DNA from 3 places in the Faecalibacterium sp. Marseille-Q4896 genome. Region 3 is predicted to be linked to each of the others. Evidence: predicted binding sites of a transcription regulator. Region 3 holds the regulator's gene; each other region holds the start of a gene.
What was found. The regulator HrcA, encoded in region 3, represses chaperone genes, less so after heat shock. The targets are predictions, from matches to a motif close to TGTTAGCACTCNNNNNNNNNGAGTGCTAACA.

Region 1 (7,476 bases), on a different contig from region 3:
CTTTACCGACTGCGTGTTTGTGGATTGCTCCTTTACCAAATGCGAACTGGATCATACCACGCTGAACGAGTGCAAATTCGTGCGGTGTGAGATCACAGGTCTGCGCAGCACCCATTCTTCGGTGCAATCGCTGGATTTTGAGGACTGCCGCCTGAATGAAATTGAGTGGGCACCGCTGATGTCCAACGGTGCCTTCCCGGACCCTATCCACACGCTGAAAGAGTGCAGTCTGAAATATAACACCTTCACCGAAATGAACTTTAACCGCTTCGACTTTTCGGATGGCAACGAAATTGTCGGCTCTATGTTTGCCAAATGCGAGATGCAGTTGGCGAATTTCAAGGGTGTAGAACTTCACGAAACGGAGTTCTACCAGTGTGATCTGCGCAAGGCGGATTTCCGGGATGCCGCCGGTTATAAGGTGGACATTTTGGGCAGCCGCCTGAAGGATGCAAAGTTTTCCCTGCCGGAAGCGGTGAATCTGCTGGCAGATTTGAAGATCAAGCTGTCGTAAGAAGGAGAAAAAATGCGTCAACTCATCATTGCACGAAAAGATCTGCAGATGTCGCCTGGCAAGCTGGCGGCGCAGTGCTGCCACGCTTCGCTGGCGTTCCTCACCGACCCCATCGGCATGGGACAGGGCGTGGAACCCATCGAGAAAGACGGAGAAATTACCGGCTATCGGGCAGAAATCATGTTGGATAAGGCAACTTACGAAGAGTGGTTCGATGGCTCTTTTACCAAAACTATCTGCGGGGCAAAGAACCGCAATCAACTGCTGAAAGCAAAAACAATTGCCGAGGAATTGGGACTGGTGGAAAACAAAGACTTCTTCCTCATCCGGGATGCCTGCCACACCGAGCTGGAGCCGGAAGAATTTGATGAAAACGGAGAAGGCATGACCCTGACCTGCATCGGTTTCCGCCCGCTGCCGGATGAAATTGCACACCAGATCAGCCATAAGTTCCATTTGTATTGAGTGCTGGTTCGCGGAATAATAAAAATAGTCCCGGCCATTCTCCTGTGACATACAGGAAAATGGTCGGGATATTTTGCTTTTTATTGAAGATTCATCCACGCCGCCAGTGCATCCTCGGCGGCGGGGTCTGTGTGGTAGTAGTCGCTGACGTAAACGCCGAACGCAACGCAGACGGCCAGCAAAACAGCCAGCAGGCAGAGGAACACTCTGAGGGGAAACGATTTTTTCTTCTGGTTCTTCATAGAACTCCTTTATTTTATAAGCATTTTCCGCAATCGCTGCAGCCGTTGCAGATCAACTTGCTGCCGCAGGTCTCGCAGTTTGCGCGGAAATGAGGCACATAGAGATCTTCCTGCGGGATGGGGTAACCCCAGTCGTCCACGAGGTCAAAATGAATGGGCCTGCCCTGATAGTTCATGCCGGATTTATAAGCCATCCGGCTTTGCAGCTGCTTGCTGGGCAGGTGGTAGCGTTTACCGTCTTTGATGAACACAGTGCCAGTCTCGATAAAGCAGAAGGTCACGTTGGCATCCACGCATTCCTGCCGGAGAGACTTGACCCAATCAAAATTGCAGGGGCGGGCACCATCGTAGTTTTCGCCGCCGCAGATGACCTGCTCGATCTGCCCGGCGGTAAGGTACTGCCGGATGCTTACTGGTCCGATGAAGGGCGCGCACATAATGCCCTTGTGCTTGAAGGGCAGGTCAAACAGGATGGGAATGCGCTCATCGGCGCGGCGCTGATTTTCACAGGTGACGTTGAAAAAGATGTTGTCCCAACCGCTGCCCCAGTCCGGCGGCAGGCACTCCCGTACCCGCTGCGGCCGTTTGGTGAGCAGAAAAAACACCACATCGCTGCGCTGGCGCATGATGTCCCACGCCTCAACCCGCCACGGGTCGGCTTCTTCCAAGAAGAAATCCGAGGTCATGCAGACCCGGATCTGCTCACCACTCTGGATTTTGTAGTGTCCGGTGCGGTCTTTCTGGAGCGGATAGGAAAAGCCGCTTTTCGTTTTGTAGATCTCGGCTCCGTTCTGGTCCCTCATCCGGTCGAGAAAGTACATATAGCAGTTCTGGCAGCCCTCGCTGCACTTGACGCAGCCGTGCCATGGATTCCAGATGTCGTGCAGGAAGCTCACCTTCTTTCTGTACCTATTATAATAGCTGCGCGGACAGGAAACAAGAGCACCCCTTGCGCCGCCCCATCGGATGTGATAGGATGAAGAAAACCATGTGAGGGAGGAACCACCATGCCGTTTCTGATGATCCGCAACGACATCACCAAGGTGGCAGCGGATGCCATCGTCAACCCGGCGAACCGGAACCTTTTGCAGGGCAGCGGCACCAGCCGTGCCATCTATCAGGCGGCAGGGGAGCAGGAGCTGACCGCTTCCTGTGAAGCCATCGGCCGTTGCGATTTGGGCAGAGCCGTGTGTACTCCGGCGTTCGGGCTGCCTGCAACGTATATTTTCCATGCAGTCTGCCCTGCGTGGCACGGCGGCGGGTTCGGCGAAGCTGAACAATTAGCCGGTGCATACCACTCCGCATTGGAATTAGCCGCAGAGTACCACTGCGAGAGCGTGGCCTTTCCGCTGCTGTCCAGCGGAAACTATGGCTACCCCAAAGAACAGGCCTTCCGCATTGCGGTGGACACCATCACACAGTACGTCATGGAGCACGACCTGACCGTGTATTTGGTGCTTTACGACCGGGACTCGCTGGCCGTGAGCTGGAAGCTGTTCGCCTCGGTGGAGGAGTACATTGACGACCACTATGTAGCACAGAACGATGAAAGCTACGGATTTGGCCGTCGGCGCAGGGAATTGTCAGAGCGGCGGAGGCTTCTGGAAGAAGATGCCGCCGTGCCGATGCTAGGTGCAGTTCCGGCATCCGCCGCGGCACCCAGGACAGCCCGCAGTCTGGAAAGCCTGATGGACAACCTTGGCGAGAGCTTCACCACCCGGCTACTGCGGCTCATTGACGAGCGGGGGCTGAAAGACTCCACCGTGTACAAGCAGTCCAACATCTCCCGGCAGCATTTCTCCAAAATTCAGTGCAATCGCGACTACAACCCCAAAAAGAAAACGGTGCTGGCCTTTGCGGTGGGCCTGCACCTGTCCGAAGATGAAACCATCGACCTGCTCAAGAGTGCGGGCTATGCCTTTTCGGATGGCTCCAAGCGGGACTGGATCGTGCGGTATTGCCTGGAACACAAAATCTATAACATCAATCAGGTCAATACGCTGCTGTTTGAATACGATCAGGAACAGCTGGGTGCGTAATTTGTCGCCTGCCCGTTGACCTTTTGCCCTCCGGTTTGTGGTATCCTTTTGCCAACGAAAGCGATCATAGGTAAGGGAGGAAACAGCCATGTTAGGAGCAATCTTGGGTGACATCGTGGGCAGTCCCTATGAATTTGACCACAACAATTACAAGCACAAGGATTTTCCGCTGCTGAGCGAGAAATCGCACTTCACCGATGATACGGTCATGACCGTTGCGGTGGCACGGGGATTGATTGTGGGTAAAGGCATCCCGGAGAGAACATTTGAAGAAACAAAGAGCGAGATGCGCATTTGGGGAGAAACATACCCTCATGCCGGTTACGGCGGGATGTTCCGCCGGTGGCTGCACACAGAAAATCCGAATCCCTATGGCAGTTTCGGTAACGGCTCGGCTATGCGGGTGTCAGCAGCGGGCTGGCTGTTCGATACGCTGGACAAAACATTGGAAATGGCAAAAGTGACCGCCGAAGTCACCCACAACCACCCGGAGGGCATCAAGGGCGCACAGGCCACGGCGGCAGCAATTTTTCTGGCTCGTACCGGCCACAGCAAGCCGGAGATCAAGCGGTATGTGGAGCAGACCTTCGGTTATGACCTGAACCGTACCTGCGATGAAATTCGGCCGACCTATCATCATGTGGAGACCTGTCAGGAAACTGTGCCGGAAGCAATCATTGCTTTTCTGGAAAGCGTCAGTTTTGAGGATGCACTTCGCAATGCGGTCTCTCTGGGCGGCGACAGCGACACCCTTGCCTGCATCACCGGCGGCATTGCCGAAGCTTTTTACGGGATGCCGCAGGAACTGCGGGACGAGACTTTGAAACGTCTGCCGGAGGATATCCGGGAAGCATATGAACTGTTGTGCTTCATGATTGCCAAGATGATATAAAATGCGATGATGCGACTGAATTTTGAAAAGATTGTATAGGATTTTATAAAAGTATTATTCTTTTATAAATTTTAGCACTCATCTATTGACACTGTTAATGAACGGTGCTATAACAGTGGCGTGCTCAGGAGGAAGGGCAAAAGGAGAGCCGCTAGGCTCCCCGGAAAGCCCTTCTGAATGGACGCTTCAGATTTTTTGCCCCGACCCGAACGCCGGGATTGGAGGAATGATTTATGCTTATGCCGACTGTTTTCCATGAAAACCTGTTCGATGATTTCTTCGATCCGTTCTGGAATGACGCTGTACTGGAACGTGCTATGAACCGTGAGGCTCGTGGCGCCTTTGGTAAGCGTGGTGCAAACATGATGAAGACCGATGTCAAACAGACGGACAATGGCTACGAAGTAGCTGTTGACCTGCCGGGCTGCAAGAAGGAAGACGTTCAGATGGATCTGAACGACGGCTACCTGACCATTCAGGCAGTGCGCAGCCACAGCAACGACGAAAAGGATAAGAAGGGCCGCTACCTGCGGCGCGAATCCTTCTCTGGCACCTGCGCGCGCAGTTTCTACGTGGGCGATGTGAAGAAGGAAGACATCCACGCAAAGTTCGAGGACGGCGTCCTGCACGTCGAGCTGCCTGCTCCTCAGCAGACGAAGGCTTTGCCTGAGAACCCGAATCTGATTGCAATCGAGTAAAACGCCGGTCGTGTGCGCCAAAGCACAACGCACATAAGATGCCCCCGGAGAGCTGTAACAAGCCCTCCGGGGGCATTTTTGTTTCGCTATCTTTTCCGCAAGGGAAAATCATGGTATACTGAGAACAGCAACTCGGAATTTATGGAGGTACTTCACTATGGAATACAAACGCTTTGGCGGTAAGCTCCTTGTCCGCATCGACAAAGATGAGGAGATCGGTGAAACAAATTTGATTTTAGGGGGACAAAGATGAGTGATGTAAAAGGAAAGACCGGCGCAGTCTTGAGGGAGACGGCAGTCCTGACCGGGGCGGTGGCGATCATTGCGGCGGGCGTTTTCTTTTTTCTGGTGCCGAGCCATACATCTGTCAGCAGCATTTCCGGCCTTGGCATCGTGCTGTCCAATTTTGTGCCGCTGCCCTTGTCGGTCATTACGATGATCCTGAACGTCGTGCTTCTCATCATCGGGTTCTTTACCTGCGGCAGAGAATTTGGCGCAAAGACCGTATACACCAGTGTGCTGCTGCCGGTGTTTCTGGGGCTGTTTGAAAAGCTGTTCCCGGAGTTCGGCTCGATGACCGGCAGTCAGGAGCTGGACGTGCTGTGCTATATTCTGGTGGTCAGCATCGGGCTGAGTATTTTGTTCAACCGCAATGCATCCTCCGGCGGGCTGGATATCGTGGCAAAGATCATGAACAAGTACCTGCACATGGAATTGGGAAAAGCCATGTCTCTGTCGGGAATGTGTGTGGCGCTTTCCGCGGCCCTGGTCTACGATAAAAAGACCGTGGTGCTGAGTATCCTCGGTACTTACTTCAACGGCATCGTGCTGGACCATTTCATCTTTGATAACAGCATCAAACGCCGCGTCTGCATCATCACCGAAAAAGAGGAGGCGCTGCGTCAGTTCATCCTCCATGACCTGCACAGCGGTGCGACCATGTACGAGGCCATCGGTGCATACAATCTGGAAAAGCACAACGAGATCATTACCATCGTGGACAAGAGCGAATATCAGAAGCTGATGAACTTTATCAACCGGGAAGACCCCAAGGCTTTTGTTACCATTTACAATGTGTCCAGCATGCAGTATCAGCCCAAGATCTGATCGGCGGAGAGCTGCCGCAAAGGGCGGGCCTTTTGCGGCTTGCTCTTTGCCATAGCTGCGTGGTATACTCAAGTCCGGAAATATCAAAGCGCATGGAGGTAAAAAGCATGCTGACCTATACCTATGTTTCCGAGGGCAAATTTGAACTGATGGAAAAACCAAAGCCGGTGCTGCAGCACGAGCGGGATGCCATTGTAAAAGTGACCCTTGCCAGCATCTGCTCCAGCGACCTGCACATCAAGCACGGCAGCGTGCCCCGGGCGGTGCCCGGCATCACGGTAGGGCACGAGATGGTGGGCATCGTAGAAGAAGTGGGCAGTGCGGTGACCAATGTGAAACCCGGCGACCGGGTGACGGTGAACGTGGAGACCTTCTGCGGAGAGTGCTTTTTCTGCAAAAAAGGCTTCGTGAACAACTGTACCGATCAAAACGGCGGCTGGGCGCTGGGCTGCCGCATCGACGGCGGGCAGGCCGAGTATGTCCGGGTGCCCTTTGCGGATCAGGGACTGAACAAGATCCCGGACGGCGTCACCGATCGGCAGGCGCTGCTGGTGGGCGATGTGCTGGCCACCGGCTTTTGGGCGGCACGCATCTCGGAGATCACCCCCGAGGATACCGTGCTGATCCTCGGTGCAGGGCCGACTGGCATCTGCACGCTGCTGTGCGTCATGCTGCACAGCCCCAAGCGCATCATCGTTTGTGAAAAGGACGCAAGCCGCCTGCAGTTCATCCGTCGGCACTACCCGCAGGTGCTCACCGTGCAGCCGGAGGACTGCGCCGCCTTTGTGCGTGCCCACAGCGACCACGGCGGGGCCGATGTGGTGCTGGAGGTGGCAGGGGCAGACTCCACCTTCCGGCTGGCGTGGGAGTGCGCAAGACCCAACGCCATCGTGACCGTGGTGGCGCTGTACGACAAGGCACAAACCCTGCCGCTGCCGGAGATGTACGGCAAAAACCTTACCTTCAAGACCGGCGGCGTGGACGGCTGCGATTGTGAAGAAACGCTGCGTCTCATCGCAGAAGGCAAGATCGATACCGAACCGCTCATCACCCACACCTACCCCCTGCGCCGGATCGCAGAGGGCTACGAGCTGTTTGAAAAGAAACGGGACGGCGTGATCAAGGTGGCAGTGGAGTGCTGACGGTCTGCGCCAAGGCACAACGCACATAAGGTGGCCCCGGAGAGTTGTAACAAGCCCTCCGGGGCCATTTTTGTTTCCCGACATCTTTTCCGCAGCGGCAAGGCGTGGTAGAATAAGGGCAGAACCAATCCACAGGTGAGAAAATCGAACTTCAGAGAGAGGAGATGTTTCTATGCAGTCTGATGAGCTGAAACGCCGGATCTCGGCAGGCAGAGGAGATGCTTTGGCTGATCTGGTTTTGAAAAATGCCAGAATTGTCAATGTGTTTACCGATGAGATCGACACCGCTGATATTGCCATCAGCGGAAATTCGATCGTGGGCGTGGGCACGTATCATGGCCGGAAAGAAGTTGATCTGCACGGCAAATATGTCTGCC
Region 2 (7,476 bases), on a different contig from region 3:
CCATTCTCGCAGTCTACCGTCAGGGTGTTGCCCTCGGTATAGCTGCCCTGAATGATGGCCTTGGCGATCAGGGTCTCCACGCGGCTCTGGATGAACCGCTTGATGGGACGTGCGCCATAGACGCTGTCGTAAGCAGAATCGATGATGAAGTCCTTGGCAGCGGTGGTGACCTCCAGCTTGAGGTGCTTGCCCTCGTCCATGCGCTTGCGCAGATCCTGCAGCTGCAGATCCACGATCTTGCGCATCTCGTCCTTGGTCAGGCTCTTGTAGTAGACGATCTCATCCAGACGGTTCAGAAATTCGGGGCGGAACTTGCTCTTCAGCAGCTGGTCGATCTGGTGCTTTGCTTCCTCGCTCAGCTCGTTGGAACCGTTGGCACGGCGCTGCTCCAGATCATTCAGGATGATGTCGCTGCCCAGATTGGAGGTGAGGATGATGACCGTGTTCTTGAAGTCCACGGTGCGGCCCTGACTGTCGGTGATGCGGCCATCGTCCAGCACCTGCAGCAGGATGTTGAACACATCGGGGTGGGCTTTTTCCACCTCATCGAACAGCACCACGCTGTAGGGCTTGCGGCGCACAGCCTCGGTCAGCTGGCCGCCCTCTTCATAACCGACGTATCCCGGAGGCGCGCCGATCAGACGGCTGACGCTGAACTTCTCCATATACTCGGTCATATCGATTCGCACCATGTTGCGCTCGTCGTCAAACAGGGCCTGTGCCAGTGCCTTGGCCAGCTCAGTCTTGCCCACGCCGGTGGGGCCGAGGAACAGGAAGCTGCCGATGGGGCGGTTGGGGTTGGCGATACCGGCGCGGCTGCGCAGGATGGCCTCGCTCACCTTGGTCACAGCCTCGTCCTGACCGATGACCCGCTGGTGCAGCACATCGTCCAGATGCAGCAGCTTCTCGCGCTCACCCTCCACCAGTTTCTCCACCGGGATGCCGGTCCAGCGGGCCACGATGCGGGCGATCTCCTCGTCGGTCACGCGGTCACGCAGCAGGCTGTCCTCCTTCTTGGCGGCGGCGATCTTCTCTTCCTCTTCCAGCTGTTTCTGCAGCTGGGGCAGCTTGCCGTATTTCAGCTCAGCGGCTTTGTTCAGGTCGTACTCGCGCTGAGCCTTTTCAATGTCGGCATTGGTCTGCTCGATCTGCTCACGCAGGGATTGCACCTTGCCGATGGCGTTCTTCTCGTTCTCCCACTTTGCCTTCATGCTGCGGAACTTGTCCTGCAGCTCGGCCAGCTCCTTTTCCAGATCCTTCAGGCGGCTCTGGCTCAGGGCATCGGTCTCCTTTTTCAGGCTCACCTGCTCGATCTGCAGCTGGGTGATGCGGTGGGCCAGATCGTCCATCTCGCTGGGCATGCTGTCCATCTCGGTCTTGATCATGGCGCAGGCTTCATCCACAAGGTCGATGGCCTTATCCGGCAGGAAACGATCCGTGATATAGCGGTCGGACAGGGTGGCAGCGGCGATCAGGGCGCTGTCGTTGATCTTCACGCCGTGGAACACCTCGTAGCGTTCCTTCAGGCCGCGCAGAATGGAGATCGTGTCCTCCACGGTGGGCTCATCCACCTGTACCGGCTGGAAGCGGCGCTCCAGAGCGGGGTCTTTCTCGATATACTGGCGGTACTCGTCCAGTGTGGTGGCACCGATGCAGTGCAGCTCGCCCCGGGCCAGCATGGGCTTGAGCAGGTTGCCTGCGTCCATGGCACCATCGGTCTTGCCGGCACCCACGATGGTGTGCAGCTCATCGATGAAGAGGATGATCTTGCCCTCGCTCTTCTTCACCTCGTTCAGCACGCTCTTCAGGCGCTCCTCGAACTCGCCGCGGTACTTTGCACCGGCCACCAGAGCGCCCATGTCCAGACTGAACACGATGCGGTCCTTCAGGTTTTCGGGCACATCGCCGCGCACGATACGCTGTGCAAGACCCTCTGCAATGGCGGTCTTGCCAACGCCGGGCTCACCGATCAGGCAGGGGTTGTTCTTGGTCTTACGAGACAGGATGCGGATCACGTTGCGGATCTCCTGATCACGGCCGATGACGGGGTCCAGCTTCTGCTTGCGGGCAAGATCTACCAGATCCTGACCATACTTCTGCAGGGCGTTGTAGGTATCCTCCGGGTTGTCATTGGTGACGCGCTGGTTGCCGCGCACTGCTGTGAGCTGCTGCAGGAACTTATCTTTCGTGATGCTGAACGCACGGAACAACTCGGTGGTGTTCTGGGTCTGCTCGTCCAGCAGACCCAGGAACACATGCTCCACGCTGATATAGTCGTCCTTCATGGCCTTGGCTTCTCGGGCGGCGGCGCTGAGCACCTTATCGGCAGCCTGCGAGATATAGACCTTGTCGGGGTCACGGCCGGAGCCGGAGACCCGGGGCAGAGCCGAAAGCTTTTCGGCCACGGCGGCAGCAAAGCTGCCGGGGTCAACATTCAGCTTCTGCAGCAGCTGCGGGATCAGGCCCTGCTCCTGCGAAGCGAGGGCGTGCAGCAGATGTTCAGGTTCCAATTGATTGTGCTGGTACTCCACAGCCAGCTGTTGCGCTGCCTGCAGAGCCTCCAGCGTTTTCTGTGTATATTGATTGGTATTCATAAAGTCAAGCCTCCATTCATACCGGAAGGTTTATTTTAGCGGACGCGATAGCCATCTGCTAAAAGCCCGGTGCAGAGATGCTGCCGAACGGGAAGCAGCGGCTATTCTTCAGTTGTTTCACGGTTTCAAGCACCTCCTGCCGAACTGGTTTTACTTGTTTTAGCACTCTATCTGTTCGACTGCTAAAACTATACTCCTGTTTTCCCACTTTGTCAATAGGGTTCATAAAAAGTTTGCAAATCACAGTTTTTGCTAGAAAAAACACGCAGCCTTGCCATACCGTTCGTCGCGTAAGCGACTTAAAATCGGCGCAACACAAAAAATCCTCTAGCGCAGCGACTTGGATTTTTTGTATGGAGCCCATCTGCTTTGGGATTATTAAGGGCGAGCAGCCCTTAGTTTGCAACGGCGACGACCGCGGCCGGCGGCCGAAACAGGGAGGAGCTGTTGGGGCAGCGGCCTGCAGGATGCGAGTGCCGCGCAAGGCACGAAGCAGACGCAGGGAGCCGCAACCCGCCGCCTCCCGCGCCTCGAAAGTAGCGGAGACCTTGCCGCGCTGAACACGCGGCATTTGCTTTGCAAACCGGTCTGCGGCTTAAAAGCCCCACTGGGGCTTTCATGCCCTGCGGGCACCGCCGTCCTTTCTGGTTCTCTTTTGGCACGCAAAAGAGAACTTATCCGGTGGAGAAGAATTGCATAAAAGTCAAGAAATCTGTTCCACTCGAATACGCTCTGTATGGGAAGCATTGCTCTAAAAAAAGAACCCCAAAAAATCCATAGATTTTCTGGAGTTCAAAAATTCATATAATGTGATCTCAGCCCTGCTTTTTCCAGCGGCGCATCACGCCCATGCCCAGCGCATAGGGGCCGGTGTGCACGGCAATGGTGCAGCCGATCTGCAACAGGCCCACTTCGCACTGTGCGCCGGGGTACTTTGCACGCAGGGCCGCGCGGGTCTGCATCCACAGGCGCTTGCCTTCCTCTTCGTCGTAGCCGTAGCCTACGGTGATGCGGTAGTCGTCCGGGGTGCCGCCGTGGGCATCCAGATAGTTCATCAGCTGTTCCAGCGCTTTTTCAAAGCTCTTCTGTCGGCCGCGTGCCACGCCGCCGGAGAAGATCTCGCCATCCTTGAACAGGATCATCGGCTTGATGCCCAGCATGTTGGCTGCACGGCCCGTTACCTTGCCAATGCGGCCGCCCTTGATGAGATAGTCCAGATTGCCTACCGTGAAGAAGATCTGGTTGGTAGCTTTCTCTGCTTCCAGCCATGTCACGGTCTCGTCCAGCGTGCAGCCTGCGTCCCGCATGGCCACGGCGTTTTCCACCATGGTGGACTCGGTAACGGTAGCCGCCGCGCTGTCAATGACCTCAATGCGGGCATCGGGGAAATCTTCCAGCACCAGATCCCGGGCATTGCGGGCGCTACCCACACAGCCGCTCATCTTGCTGGTGAACACCAGACACAGCACATCCCGGCCAGCAGCAGCATGGGCACGGAATGCCTGCTCAAAGTCCTCAATGGAAGCAAGGCTGGTTTTGGGGTAGGCCGAAGGGTTGTCCACCATGAACTGGTAGAAGTCCCGCACGGCGATTTCCTTGCCTTCTTTGCGGTAGTGCTCGCCGTCCAGCGAGACATAGAAGGGCACGACCTCGATTTGGAGCTGTTTGGCAGTGTCCAGCGTCAGGTCGCATGCGCTGTCGGTAATGATATCAAACATCTGTGACGCTTCCTTTTCTGAATCATTCAGGAGCTTTGCAGGGGATCATACGTGGTGGATATAAGCCTCACGCTCGGCACCCACAGAGATGTAGGTGATCTTGCAGCCGACAGCCTTTTCCAGATATTCCACGTAATCGCGTGCTTCCTTGGGCAGGTCTTCCCACTTGCGGGCTGCGGTGATATCACAGTGCCAGCCGGGCAGGTACTCCACCACGGGCTGTGCGGTGTCCAGAGCTTCGCCCATGGGGAAGCGGGTGGTGGTGCTGCCATCGGTCAGCTTGTAGGCAGTGACCATGGGGATCTTTTCCATGTAGTCCAGCACGTCCAGCAGGGTCAGAGCAACTTCATCGCAGCCCTGGCAGAACACGCCGTAGCGGCTTGCCACCAGATCGATGGGGCCAACGCGGCGGGGACGGCCGGTGGCTGCACCGTACTCGTGGCCAGCCTCACGCAGGTCGTGCTTTTCCTCTTCGGTCATAGCCAGCTCGGCAGTGAAGGGGCCGTCACCCACGCAGGAGGAGTAAGCCTTCATCACGCCGATGGAGTTGTGCAGCTTGTGGCCCGGGATGCCTGCGCCGATGGGAGCGTAAGCACCGATGACGTTGGAAGAGGTGGTATAGGGGTAAATGCCAAAATCGATGTCGCGCAGAGCGCCCAGCTGAGCCTCGAACAGGACCTTCTTGCCTGCAGCGTCTGCATCGGCCAGATACTGGCCCACATCGCAGATGTAATCCTTGAAGATGGCGGCATACTTTTCGAGCCATGCCCACATCTCATCCACGCTGATGGGAGCTGCGTTGTAGCTGCCCTCCATGACCAGATTCTTGGAATCCACCATGGTGACCAGGCGCTTCTTCACAGCGTCGTCCAGATGCAGCAGGTCGCCCATGCGCAGGGTCTTCTTCATGTACTTGTCGCCGTAAGCGTAGGCAATGCCGCGCTTGGTGGAGCCGAACTGTGCGCCGGTCTTGGACAGACGTGCTTCTTCCAGACCATCCTGCTCCACATGGTAGGGCATGGTGATGGTTGCACGGTCGGAGATCTTCAGGTTTGCCGGGCTGATCTCAACGCCCTGCTCCCGCAGCTTGTTGATCTCGCCGTCCAGATGATGCGGGTCGATGACCATGCCGTTGCCCATAACGCAGACCACGTTCGGACGCAGGATGCCGGAGGGCAGCAGATTCAGCACGAACTTGCCGCGCTCGTTCTTAACCGTGTGACCGGCGTTGTTGCCGCCCTGATAACGTGCAACGATGTCATACTCCTGGCTGATGAGGTCGACCATGCGGCCCTTGCCTTCATCGCCCCAGTTGATACCCGTAATTGCAGTAAGCATAATAAATGACCTCTTTATCATTTTTTCAAAAGACAGCCTTTTCCGTGCACCTTGCCCGGGATACGCCACCTTGGGAAAACACATCAGCAGGCATACACAAAGCACATACCAATGCAAGTATAGTATAGCACAGATCGCCGTGCAAAAAAAGAGGAAAACACAGCTTTTGGCTGCGTTTTCCTCCAAAAAAGTGTGCGCAAAATTGTGCGTTCAGCTGCGGGGGTTCTCAAGGTCGGCACGGCGGATCACCTTGTGGATAGTGCCGTCCGGCTCCTGAATGGAGGTGTTGGCCAGCTGTGCGCGCAGGCTGGCCTTCATGTCGTCGATGTATTCGCGGCGCAGGGCCTGCTGCTCTGCCTTTTCGGCCTCGGTCAGGCCAGTGGTCTTGCTCTTTTTTGCCAGCTCGTTGATGCGGGCGATCTTTTCCTGTGTCATGGTGCCTCCTGTATTTTCAAGCGGAATATGTTATAATAAGAAAGCAAACCCTCTCAGTCATTGCTGTGCAATGCCAGCTCCCCCGAAAGGGCGAGCTTTTTAAGGAATTTTCTCAATCAGTATAGCAAAGGATGATAAAAATGGCAACTCAATTGAATTTTGCACAGCAGATGGATGCCGTGCTCAAAACGCTGGACGGCACCCGGCCGCGCCTTTTGCTCCACGCCTGCTGCGGCCCCTGCTCCAGCGCAGTGCTGGAACAGCTGTGCCAGTATTTTGAGATCACAGTGCTTTACTATAACCCCAACACATGGCCTGCAGAGGAATACTACCGCCGCGGCGAAGAGCTGAAGAAGTTCGTGGCAGCAGCCCATCCTCTGGGCGTGACCGTGGTGGAGGACCACTACGACCCGCAGGAGTTCTACTCTGCTGTCACCGGCCTTGAAAACGAGCCGGAGCGGGGCAGCCGGTGCACGATCTGCTACCGGCTGCGGATGCGCCGGGCGGCGCAATACGCCAGTGAGAACGGCTTCGACTGGTTCACCACTACACTGTCCATCAGCCCGCATAAAGATGCCAAGCGCATCAATGCCATCGGGCAGGAGCTGGAAGCCGAGTTCGGCGTAAAGCATCTGCCTTCGGACTTCAAAAAGCACAACGGCTATCTGCGCAGCCTGCAGCTTTCGGAGGAATACGGCCTGTACCGGCAGGATTACTGCGGGTGCGAGTTCAGCGCGAAGGCAAGAGGGATCGAAAAGTAAGCCGTTATCGGGCAGGCCGCTTTTTTGCTTACTCTTCCGGCAGCTTTGCCACCAGCAGGGTGAAAATAATCAGGCCCACGCAGGGCACGATGTTGGAAGCCATACCGGCGGCAAGGCCAGCCTTTTCGGCCACGATGCCGATGATCCACGGCATGAGGATGGCACCGCTGGACGCCGCCGGCAGCATGATGCCCATGCTGGTCACGCTGGTCATGCGGCCCGCGCTGGCCACAGCGGTGGGGTTCAGGCCCGCCATGGAGAACGCAAACGCAAACAGCAGCACGATGGCCATGACCTGCGTGTGGGCCATGACCAGCAGCACATAAAAGATCGTACACAGCACGCTCATGCCCACCATAGCCTTGCGCGGGCTCTTGAACGGGAACACGAATGCGATCAGCAGACGGGCCACCAGCGTGGCACCCCACATGACCGTGACGGTGTAAGCCGCCAGTGTGCCTGCAATGATGCCGCTGCCCTTGAAGTAAGTGACCATCCAGCCGTTGACGCTCTGCTCTGCAGCGTTCTGGAAGAACAAAAGGCCGGTCAGCATCCAGAATCGTGCCGAACGCAGAAAGCTCCAGTCAATGGCCTGCTTTTCCTTGGCATTCTTGGTCTTGCCGCCGCCCA
Region 3 (7,476 bases):
TCGGCCAGCTTGCTCTCAGCCTCGGTCTTGACGTCGGCGGGCAGCTTGTCGCCGTTCTCCTTCAGCATCTTCTCGGTCTGGAACACCATCTGGTCGGCACCGTTGCGGATATCGACCTCTTCACGCTTCTTCTTATCGTCGGCAGCAAACTGCTCAGCTTCCTTCACAGCCTTGTCGATGTCCTCCTTGGACATGTTGGTGGAAGCGGTAATGGTGATGTTCTGCTCCTTGCCGGTGCCCAGATCCTTTGCGCTGACCTTCACGATGCCGTTTGCATCGATATCGAAGGTAACTTCGATCTGAGGCACACCACGGGGAGCCGGAGCGATGCCGTCCAGATGGAAGACACCCAGGCTCTTGTTGTCGCGTGCGAACTCACGCTCGCCCTGCAGAACGTTGACCTCAACAGAGGGCTGGTTGTCTGCAGCGGTGGAGAACACCTGACTCTTGTGGGTGGGGATGGTGGTATTGCGGTCGATGATCTTGGTGCACACGCCGCCCAGAGTTTCAATGCCCAGGCTCAGCGGGGTGACATCCAGCAGCAGCAGACCCTTCACATCGCCCTGCAGCACGCCGCCCTGAATGGCAGCGCCCACAGCCACGCACTCATCGGGGTTGATGCCCTTGAAGGGCTCGCAGTTCAGTTCCTTCTTGACTGCATCGTAGACAGCGGGGATACGGGTGGAACCACCGACCATCAGGACCTTCTTCAGGTCAGAGGGACGCAGGCCTGCATCCTGCAGAGCCTTGCGGACGGGGCCCATGGTGCGATCGACCAGATCAGCGGTCAGCTCGTTGAACTTTGCGCGGGTCAGGGTCATATCCAAGTGCTTGGGGCCGGTAGCATCGGCAGTGATGAAGGGCAGGTTGATCTGGCTGCTCATTGCGCTGGACAGCTCGATCTTTGCCTTCTCGGCAGCTTCCTTCAAACGCTGCGCAGCCATCTTGTCCTTGCGCAGGTCGATGCCGTTCTCGGTCTGGAAGGCATCTGCCATCCAGTTGATGATGCGCTCATCGAAGTCATCGCCGCCCAGATGGGTATCACCGTTGGTGGCCAGAACCTCGGTAACGCCGTCGCCCATCTCGATGATGGACACATCGAAGGTGCCGCCGCCCAGATCGTAGACCATGATCTTCTGGTCTTCTTCCTTATCGATGCCGTATGCCAGAGAAGCGGCAGTAGGCTCGTTGATGATACGCTTGACGTTCAGGCCTGCAATGGTACCTGCGTCCTTGGTAGCCTGACGCTGGCTGTCGTTGAAGTATGCAGGAACGGTAATAACAGCCTCGGTAACAGGCTCGCCCAGATAAGCCTCGGCATCAGCCTTCAGCTTCTGCAGGATCATAGCGCTGACCTGCTGGGGAGTGTACTCCTTGCCGTTCAGGGTCACCTTGTGGTCGGTGCCCATGAAGCGCTTGATGGAAGCGACGGTGTTCTCGGGGTTGGTGATGGCCTGACGCTTTGCGACCTGACCCACCAGACGGTCGCCGGTCTTGGTGAAGCCGACCACAGACGGGGTGGTGCGTGCACCCTCAGAGTTTGCGATAACAACGGGCTCGCCGCCCTCCATGACAGCCACGCAGCTGTTGGTAGTACCAAGGTCGATACCAATGATCTTACTCATAATGAAAACTCCTCTCGAAAGAACAAATCTTATTGTTTATGTGATGCTCAAATGTTTGTAAGCGGATGTTATATTCAAAACCCTTTCGGGTTTCTGCTTTGTTATTCGGCCACTACAACGGTCGCATGGCGGACGATCTTATCGCCCAGCTTGTAGCCCTTCTGGTAGACCGTGATGACGGTGCCGCTCTCCTGTCCGTCCGGGGCGGGGATCTGCTGCACCGCGTTCATGAAGTTGGGGTCAAAGGGCTTGCCCAGCGCCTCGATCTCCTCCACATGGAGGGCATCCAGCGCCTTGGCGGCCTTGTCCAGCGTCATGGTCACGCCCTTTTTGTAGTTCTCGTCGGTGGTGGGGGCGTTGGCCGCCATCTCCAGCGTATCCAGAATGGGAATGATCTGGTTCACCGCAAAGGAAATGCCATCGTTGAACTTCTGGTCGGCTTCGCGGGTGGAGCGCTTGCGGTAGTTCTCGTACTCCGCTGCCATGCGCAGCAGCTGGTCTTTGGCCTGTGCAGCGTTGGCTTCGGCAGCATCCAGCTTTGCCTTTACGGCTTCCAGCTCACGGGCCTTCTTGTTGAACCAGCCGCCATCCTTCTTCTTGTCATCCTTCGGGTCGGCAGCTTCGGCAGCAGGTTCCTGTTCGGGTGCTGCCTGCTGGGCCTTTTCCTCGGGAGCCGTTTCGGGCTGCTCAGCTTCCTGAGCCGGAGCCGTCTTTTTTGCTTCTTCGCTCATTCCAGATCCTCCTTATAGATCACAGTCCGCCGGGGTGCGGCAGCCTGCGGGGTGTCTTTTCGTTTGCCGCTCATGCCCTCGCCCAGCTGATCTGCAAAGTAATGCAGCAGCGGCATCAGTTTCTGGAAGGGCATCCGGGTGGGGCCGATCAATGCAATGGAGCCCCACAGGCCTCCGCCCACCAGATACCGGTCGCTCACGATGCACAGGCCCGGGATCTGCGGTTCCAGATCCTCGCCCAGCAGCACGCTCTCACTGCGTTCTGCCGGAGGTGCGATCAGGCCAGCGGCCTGCTCCTCGTCGTTCAGCAGTGTGAGGATGTCGCCCACCTTGCCGTCCAGCTGAGGCCAGTCCAGCAGATACTGCTCGCCGCCCAGAAATACGTGGGGCTTGACGGAATCCTGCAGGATGGCAGCCGCTGCACTGATAACGGGCACCAGCTCCGGGTCGATCTGGCTGCACAGCTCTGCCAGCAGCCGGGTGGAAAGATCCACCGGCGCTACAAAGGTAAGGTTGCGGTTGAGCAGTGCGGCAAGTGCTGCCGCATTCTCGCGGGAAAGGCCGGTGCGTACCCGTGCCACACGGGTACGAACGTAACCGGCCGTGGTAACGGCCAGCACAGCCGCTGCGCTGCGGCCCACCTGAACCACTTCATAGTGGGCGATGCACAGATCCTCGGCACATGGGGTGCTGATGGCGGCGGTGCAGCCGCTGATGGCGGCCAGCGCCTTGGCGGCACCTGCGGCCAGCTTTTCCGGCTCGTGGTCAAGGCTTGCGAACACCGCATCCACCCGGGCGCGGCTCACACGATCCAGCGGCTGATCGTCGGTCAGCAGATTATCAAGGTAGTAACGGTAGCCCTTGGCACTGGGCACACGGCCCGCGCTGGTGTGGGGCTGCTCCAGCAGACCCAGCTTTGTCAGCGCCGCCATCTCATTGCGAAGCGTTGCGCTGGAAACTGCCATGTCAAAGTAGTTTGCCAGCACGCTGCTGCCAACGGGCTCGCCTTCGAGACCATACAGCGCCACGATCGCCTGCAAGACTCGCTGCTTGCGTGCATCCATCGTCATAGCGCCTGCCTCCTTTTTGCGTTCGCTTTGTTTGTTTAGCACTCCTTGTTCCTGAGTGCTAAGACCATTATAGCCAATTTTCCGGTGCTGTCAAGCCCCTTGGAAAAATGTTTTAAAAGATTCATAATTCTGTCATAAACGAAGAAAGCGCCCTCCTTATTATAAGGAAAGCGCTCCGGCATGTTCTTTACTCTTCCATCTGCCTTGCCAGAAATGCCGCTGCCACATTCACGGCCTTGAGCTGGGCAGCATCCGGCGTGGCCGTGCGGTCTTCGGTCAGCAGGGCCACCACGCCGGTCACATCGCCCGCCGCAATGATGGGTGCGGCGCACAACACCACCCGGGGCGAGCCTTCGCAGGGCAGGATGCACTTTTCGGCAATGCCCTCGCTCTGGTACAACCTGCGGCCATCCATCAGCTTTTCCAGCGGCTGGCTGATGCTGCGGTCGGCCAGCTCCCGCCGGCCGGAGCCGCTCACCGTAAGGATACGGTCGCGGTCGGCCACCAGTGTGGTCAGCGCAAAGCTTTTGCTGAGCACCTCGGTATACTGGGCCGCTACTGCGTTCATCTCGCCAATGGGCGAATACTTTTTAAAGATCACCTCGCCGTCGCCCGTGGTGAAGATCTCCAGCGGGTCGCCGCGGCGGATGCGCTGGGTGCGGCGGATCTCCTTGGGGATCACCACCCGGCCCAGCTCGTCGATGCGGCGCACGATTCCTGTTGCTTTCATGTTTTTGCTCCTCCGTTTCCTTAAAAATGCCTGCAGCACTAGTATCTGTCAGGCCGGGCCATTTATACCTGCCGCCCCCGCGCAAAAAGACCTGCACGGAAAGCTGCCTCTTCGTTGCGTTTCCGGCAGGGTTCTGCTACAATGATACAAAAAGCCGTTTTCATAAGCACAGCACCCCGCTTATGAAGACAGCTCCTAAAATTCTACTGAGAAAGGCAGGTGTCCGGATGCCGAACATCCTCATTCTGGGCGGCGGTGCCGCCGGTCTTGCAGCCGCGCTGGCGGCGGCACAAAGTGCCCCCGCTGCACAGGTCATTGTGCTGGAGCGCAACCCGAAGCCGGGCAAAAAGCTGCTTGCCACCGGCAATGGCCGTTGCAATCTGGATAACACCGGCATTGCACCGGAGCTGTATTTCACTGCCGACCCGGCAGCACTTCGTCCGCTGCTGGATGCCGTAAATACCGCCGACCCGCTGCGCTGGTTCCATGCGCTGGGGCTTTATACCCGCACCGACGAGGCGGGCCGGGTGTATCCGTACTCCAATCAGGCGGCGGACGTGCTGGCCCTGCTGGAGCATCACCTTGCGCAGCACCATGTGCAGCTGCGCACCGGCTGCACCGTGCGCACCCTGAACCAGAGCCGCAGCGGCTACGCCGTGCAGTTCGAGACGGCAGGCGGCTCTGCCGAAACGCTGCGCGCCGATGCCGTCATCTGCGCCATGGGCGGTGAGGCAGGGCCGCAGTTCGGCACCGACGGCTTTGGCACCCGGTTCGCCGCCCAGTGCGGCGGCAGGGTGGAGCCGCTGTACCCCTGCCTGACCGCCCTGCAGTGCGCAAAGCCCCGCAAAGCGCTGGCTGGCATCCGTGCCAAGGCAGCAGCATCCCTGCTGGACGGTGCCCATGTGCTTGCCTGCGAGAACGGCGAGGTACAGTTCACCGATTACGGCCTTTCCGGCATCTGCATCATGCAGCTGTCCGGCCTGCTGGCCCCGGGCCGCGGCCCCAAGGCTCCTGCTGTGGAGCTGGACCTCTTCCCGGCAGTGGACGAAACCGCACTTGCCAGCCTGTTTGCGGCCCACGCCGCCCAGACGGCAGGGGGCAGCGCCGCTGACTTCTGGCTGGGCCTGCTGAACCAGAAGCTGGGCCGTACTGTGTGGTTTGCCGCCGGGCTGCAGGACAGCGACACGCCTGCCGTGCTCACCGCCGCACAGTGGCAGAAGCTGGCCCACACCGCCAAGCACTGGCGCTTTGAGGGGCTGACCCCCTGCAGCTGGAAGCAGGCCCAGACCACCGGCGGCGGGCTGGCCCTGCGGGAGGTGGATCAGCACTTCCAGTTCAAGGGCTGTCCGGGCCTTTACTTTGTGGGCGAAACGCTGGACTGCGCAGGCAGCTGCGGCGGTTTTAACCTGCACTGGGCGTTCGGCTCCGGCCTTGTGGCCGGGCGCAGCGCTGCAGGCCATGCTGCAGCAGGCCGTGCTCTGCCAAAAGCCTCCGCGCCCGCAAAGAGCAGGAAAAAGCCGCACAGGTAAAAATGAGCTTTAAATTTTCAACAAAAGCTTGACATCTTGTGCAGATCGCATTATCATAAAGACAATAAAAGTTTGTTCAGAGGATCGAGCAGAACAAGCAAGGGGAGAGTCGAAAGGCCCTTTTGTTTGTCCTGCTCTTTTTCTTTTATTCGGCAAACGGAGCGATCAGGAGGTTTTTATGCTGGATGTAGCAATTATCGGCTGCGGTGTCATTGGTGCGGCAGCCGCCTATGAGCTGTCCCATTACCCGCTGCAGACCGCCATTTTCGAGGCTGAAAATGACGTAGCAGACTGCACCACCAAGGCCAACAGTGCCATTCTGCACGCTGGCTACGACCCCGAACCGGGCACCCGGATGGCGCAGCTCAACGTGGAGGGGTCCGCACTGGCCAAGGAGATCTGCGCCCGGCTGGATGTGCCGTACCTGCAGTGCGGCAGTCTGGTGCTGGCCCTCAGCCCGGAAGAGCTGCCCCACCTGCAGAAACTGTATGAGAACGGCATCGCCAACGGCGTGCCGGGCATCCGGCTGCTTTCCGCAGAGGAAACGTTTGCCATGGAACCGAATCTGGCCCCCACTGTCGTTGGCGCGCTGTATGCGCCCAGCGCCGCCATCGTCAGCCCGTGGGAGTTTGCACTGGCAATGGCAGAAGTGGCTGTGCGCAACGGCGTGGAGCTGCACCGCAGCTGCCCTGTGACCCGCATCGAAAAGACCGCCGGCGGCTGGGCGCTGACCACCCCCTCCGGAATTGTGGAAACGCGCTATATCATCAATGCGGCAGGCATCTCGGCGCAGGCCGTGCACGATATGGCCGCACCCCACAAATTTACCATCCAGCCCACCCGGGGCGAATACTACCTGCTGGATAAATCCGAGGGCAGCCGTGTGCACCACGTCATCTTCCAGTGCCCCAACGAAAACGGCAAGGGCGTTCTGGTGGCCCCCACCGTCCACGGCAACCTGATCGTCGGCCCGAACGCCGACCCCGTGGAAGGGGACGATACCGCCTGCACCGCTGCCGGGCTGGCCTTCGTCAGCGCCGCAGCGCGCCGCAGCGTGCCGAACATCCGCTTCAGCGAGTCCATCCGCAATTTTGCGGGTGTCCGTGCCAATGTGGACACGGGCGACTTCGTTATCGGCGAAGCGGAAGGCGCACCCGGCTTCATCGATCTGGCGGGCATGAAATCGCCCGGCCTTTCCAGTGCACCGGCCGTTGCCAGAGAAGCCGTCAAAATTCTGGAAGCTCACGGCGATCTGCCCGCCCCCAAGGCGGATTACAGGGATGGCCGCACCCGGGTGCGCTTCAAGGAGCTTCCGCCCGAAGAAAAAGCCCGGCTCATTGCAAAGGAACCCGCCTATGGCCGCGTGATCTGCCGCTGCGAGACGATCACCGAGGGCGAAATTCTGGACGCTCTGCACGAAGAGATCCCCGCCACCACCATTGACGGTGTCAAGCGCCGCTGCGGTGCCGGTATGGGCCGCTGTCAGGGCGGCTTTTGCGGGCCGCGGGTGCTGGAACTGATCAGCAAAACGCTGGGCATCAGTCCGCTGGACGTGCTGCAGGATAAGGCCGGCACCAACGTCTTACTGTGCGAAACCAAGCAGGAGGGAGAGCACCATGATTGATCTGGTCATCGTCGGCGGCGGCCCTGCAGGCCTTGCCGCAGCTTACAGCGCATGGCAGCATGGTCTGCGCGATATCCTTATCTTAGAGCGCGACAACGAGCTGGGCGGCATCCTGAACCAGTGCATCCACAACGGCTTCGGCCTGCACCGCTTTGGCGAGCAGCTCA

Region 1: the regulator HrcA is predicted to act here: its motif matches at 4,222-4,252, upstream of J3348_RS03705 (Hsp20/alpha crystallin family protein).
Region 2: the regulator HrcA is predicted to act here: its motif matches at 2,752-2,782, upstream of clpB (ATP-dependent chaperone ClpB).

What each region holds. Positions count from the first base shown of each region.
Region 1 is NZ_JAFREG010000001.1:725,014-732,489, reverse strand. It holds gene J3348_RS03735 (pentapeptide repeat-containing protein) at 1-514, shown strand, start outside; gene J3348_RS03730 (aminoacyl-tRNA hydrolase) at 527-979, shown strand; gene J3348_RS03725 (hypothetical protein) at 1,060-1,221, opposite strand; gene J3348_RS03720 (DUF5131 family protein) at 1,236-2,117, opposite strand; gene J3348_RS03715 (macro domain-containing protein) at 2,229-3,260, shown strand; gene J3348_RS03710 (ADP-ribosylglycohydrolase family protein) at 3,349-4,152, shown strand; gene J3348_RS03705 (Hsp20/alpha crystallin family protein) at 4,386-4,850, shown strand; gene J3348_RS03700 (YitT family protein) at 5,100-5,957, shown strand; gene J3348_RS03695 (alcohol dehydrogenase) at 6,065-7,099, shown strand; gene ade (adenine deaminase) at 7,272-7,476, shown strand, end outside.
Region 2 is NZ_JAFREG010000006.1:114,820-122,295, forward strand. It holds gene clpB (ATP-dependent chaperone ClpB) at 1-2,594, opposite strand, end outside; gene J3348_RS10645 (DegV family protein) at 3,410-4,312, opposite strand; gene J3348_RS10650 (adenylosuccinate synthase) at 4,358-5,650, opposite strand; gene J3348_RS10655 (DUF896 domain-containing protein) at 5,861-6,085, opposite strand; gene J3348_RS10660 (epoxyqueuosine reductase QueH) at 6,217-6,846, shown strand; gene J3348_RS10665 (MFS transporter) at 6,875-7,476, opposite strand, start outside.
Region 3 is NZ_JAFREG010000004.1:146,530-154,005, reverse strand. It holds gene dnaK (molecular chaperone DnaK) at 1-1,625, opposite strand, end outside; gene J3348_RS08870 (nucleotide exchange factor GrpE) at 1,727-2,356, opposite strand; gene hrcA (heat-inducible transcriptional repressor HrcA) at 2,353-3,426, opposite strand; gene J3348_RS08860 (stage V sporulation T C-terminal domain-containing protein) at 3,614-4,156, opposite strand; gene J3348_RS08855 (aminoacetone oxidase family FAD-binding enzyme) at 4,384-5,685, shown strand; gene J3348_RS08850 (NAD(P)/FAD-dependent oxidoreductase) at 5,864-7,309, shown strand; gene J3348_RS08845 (FAD-dependent oxidoreductase) at 7,302-7,476, shown strand, end outside.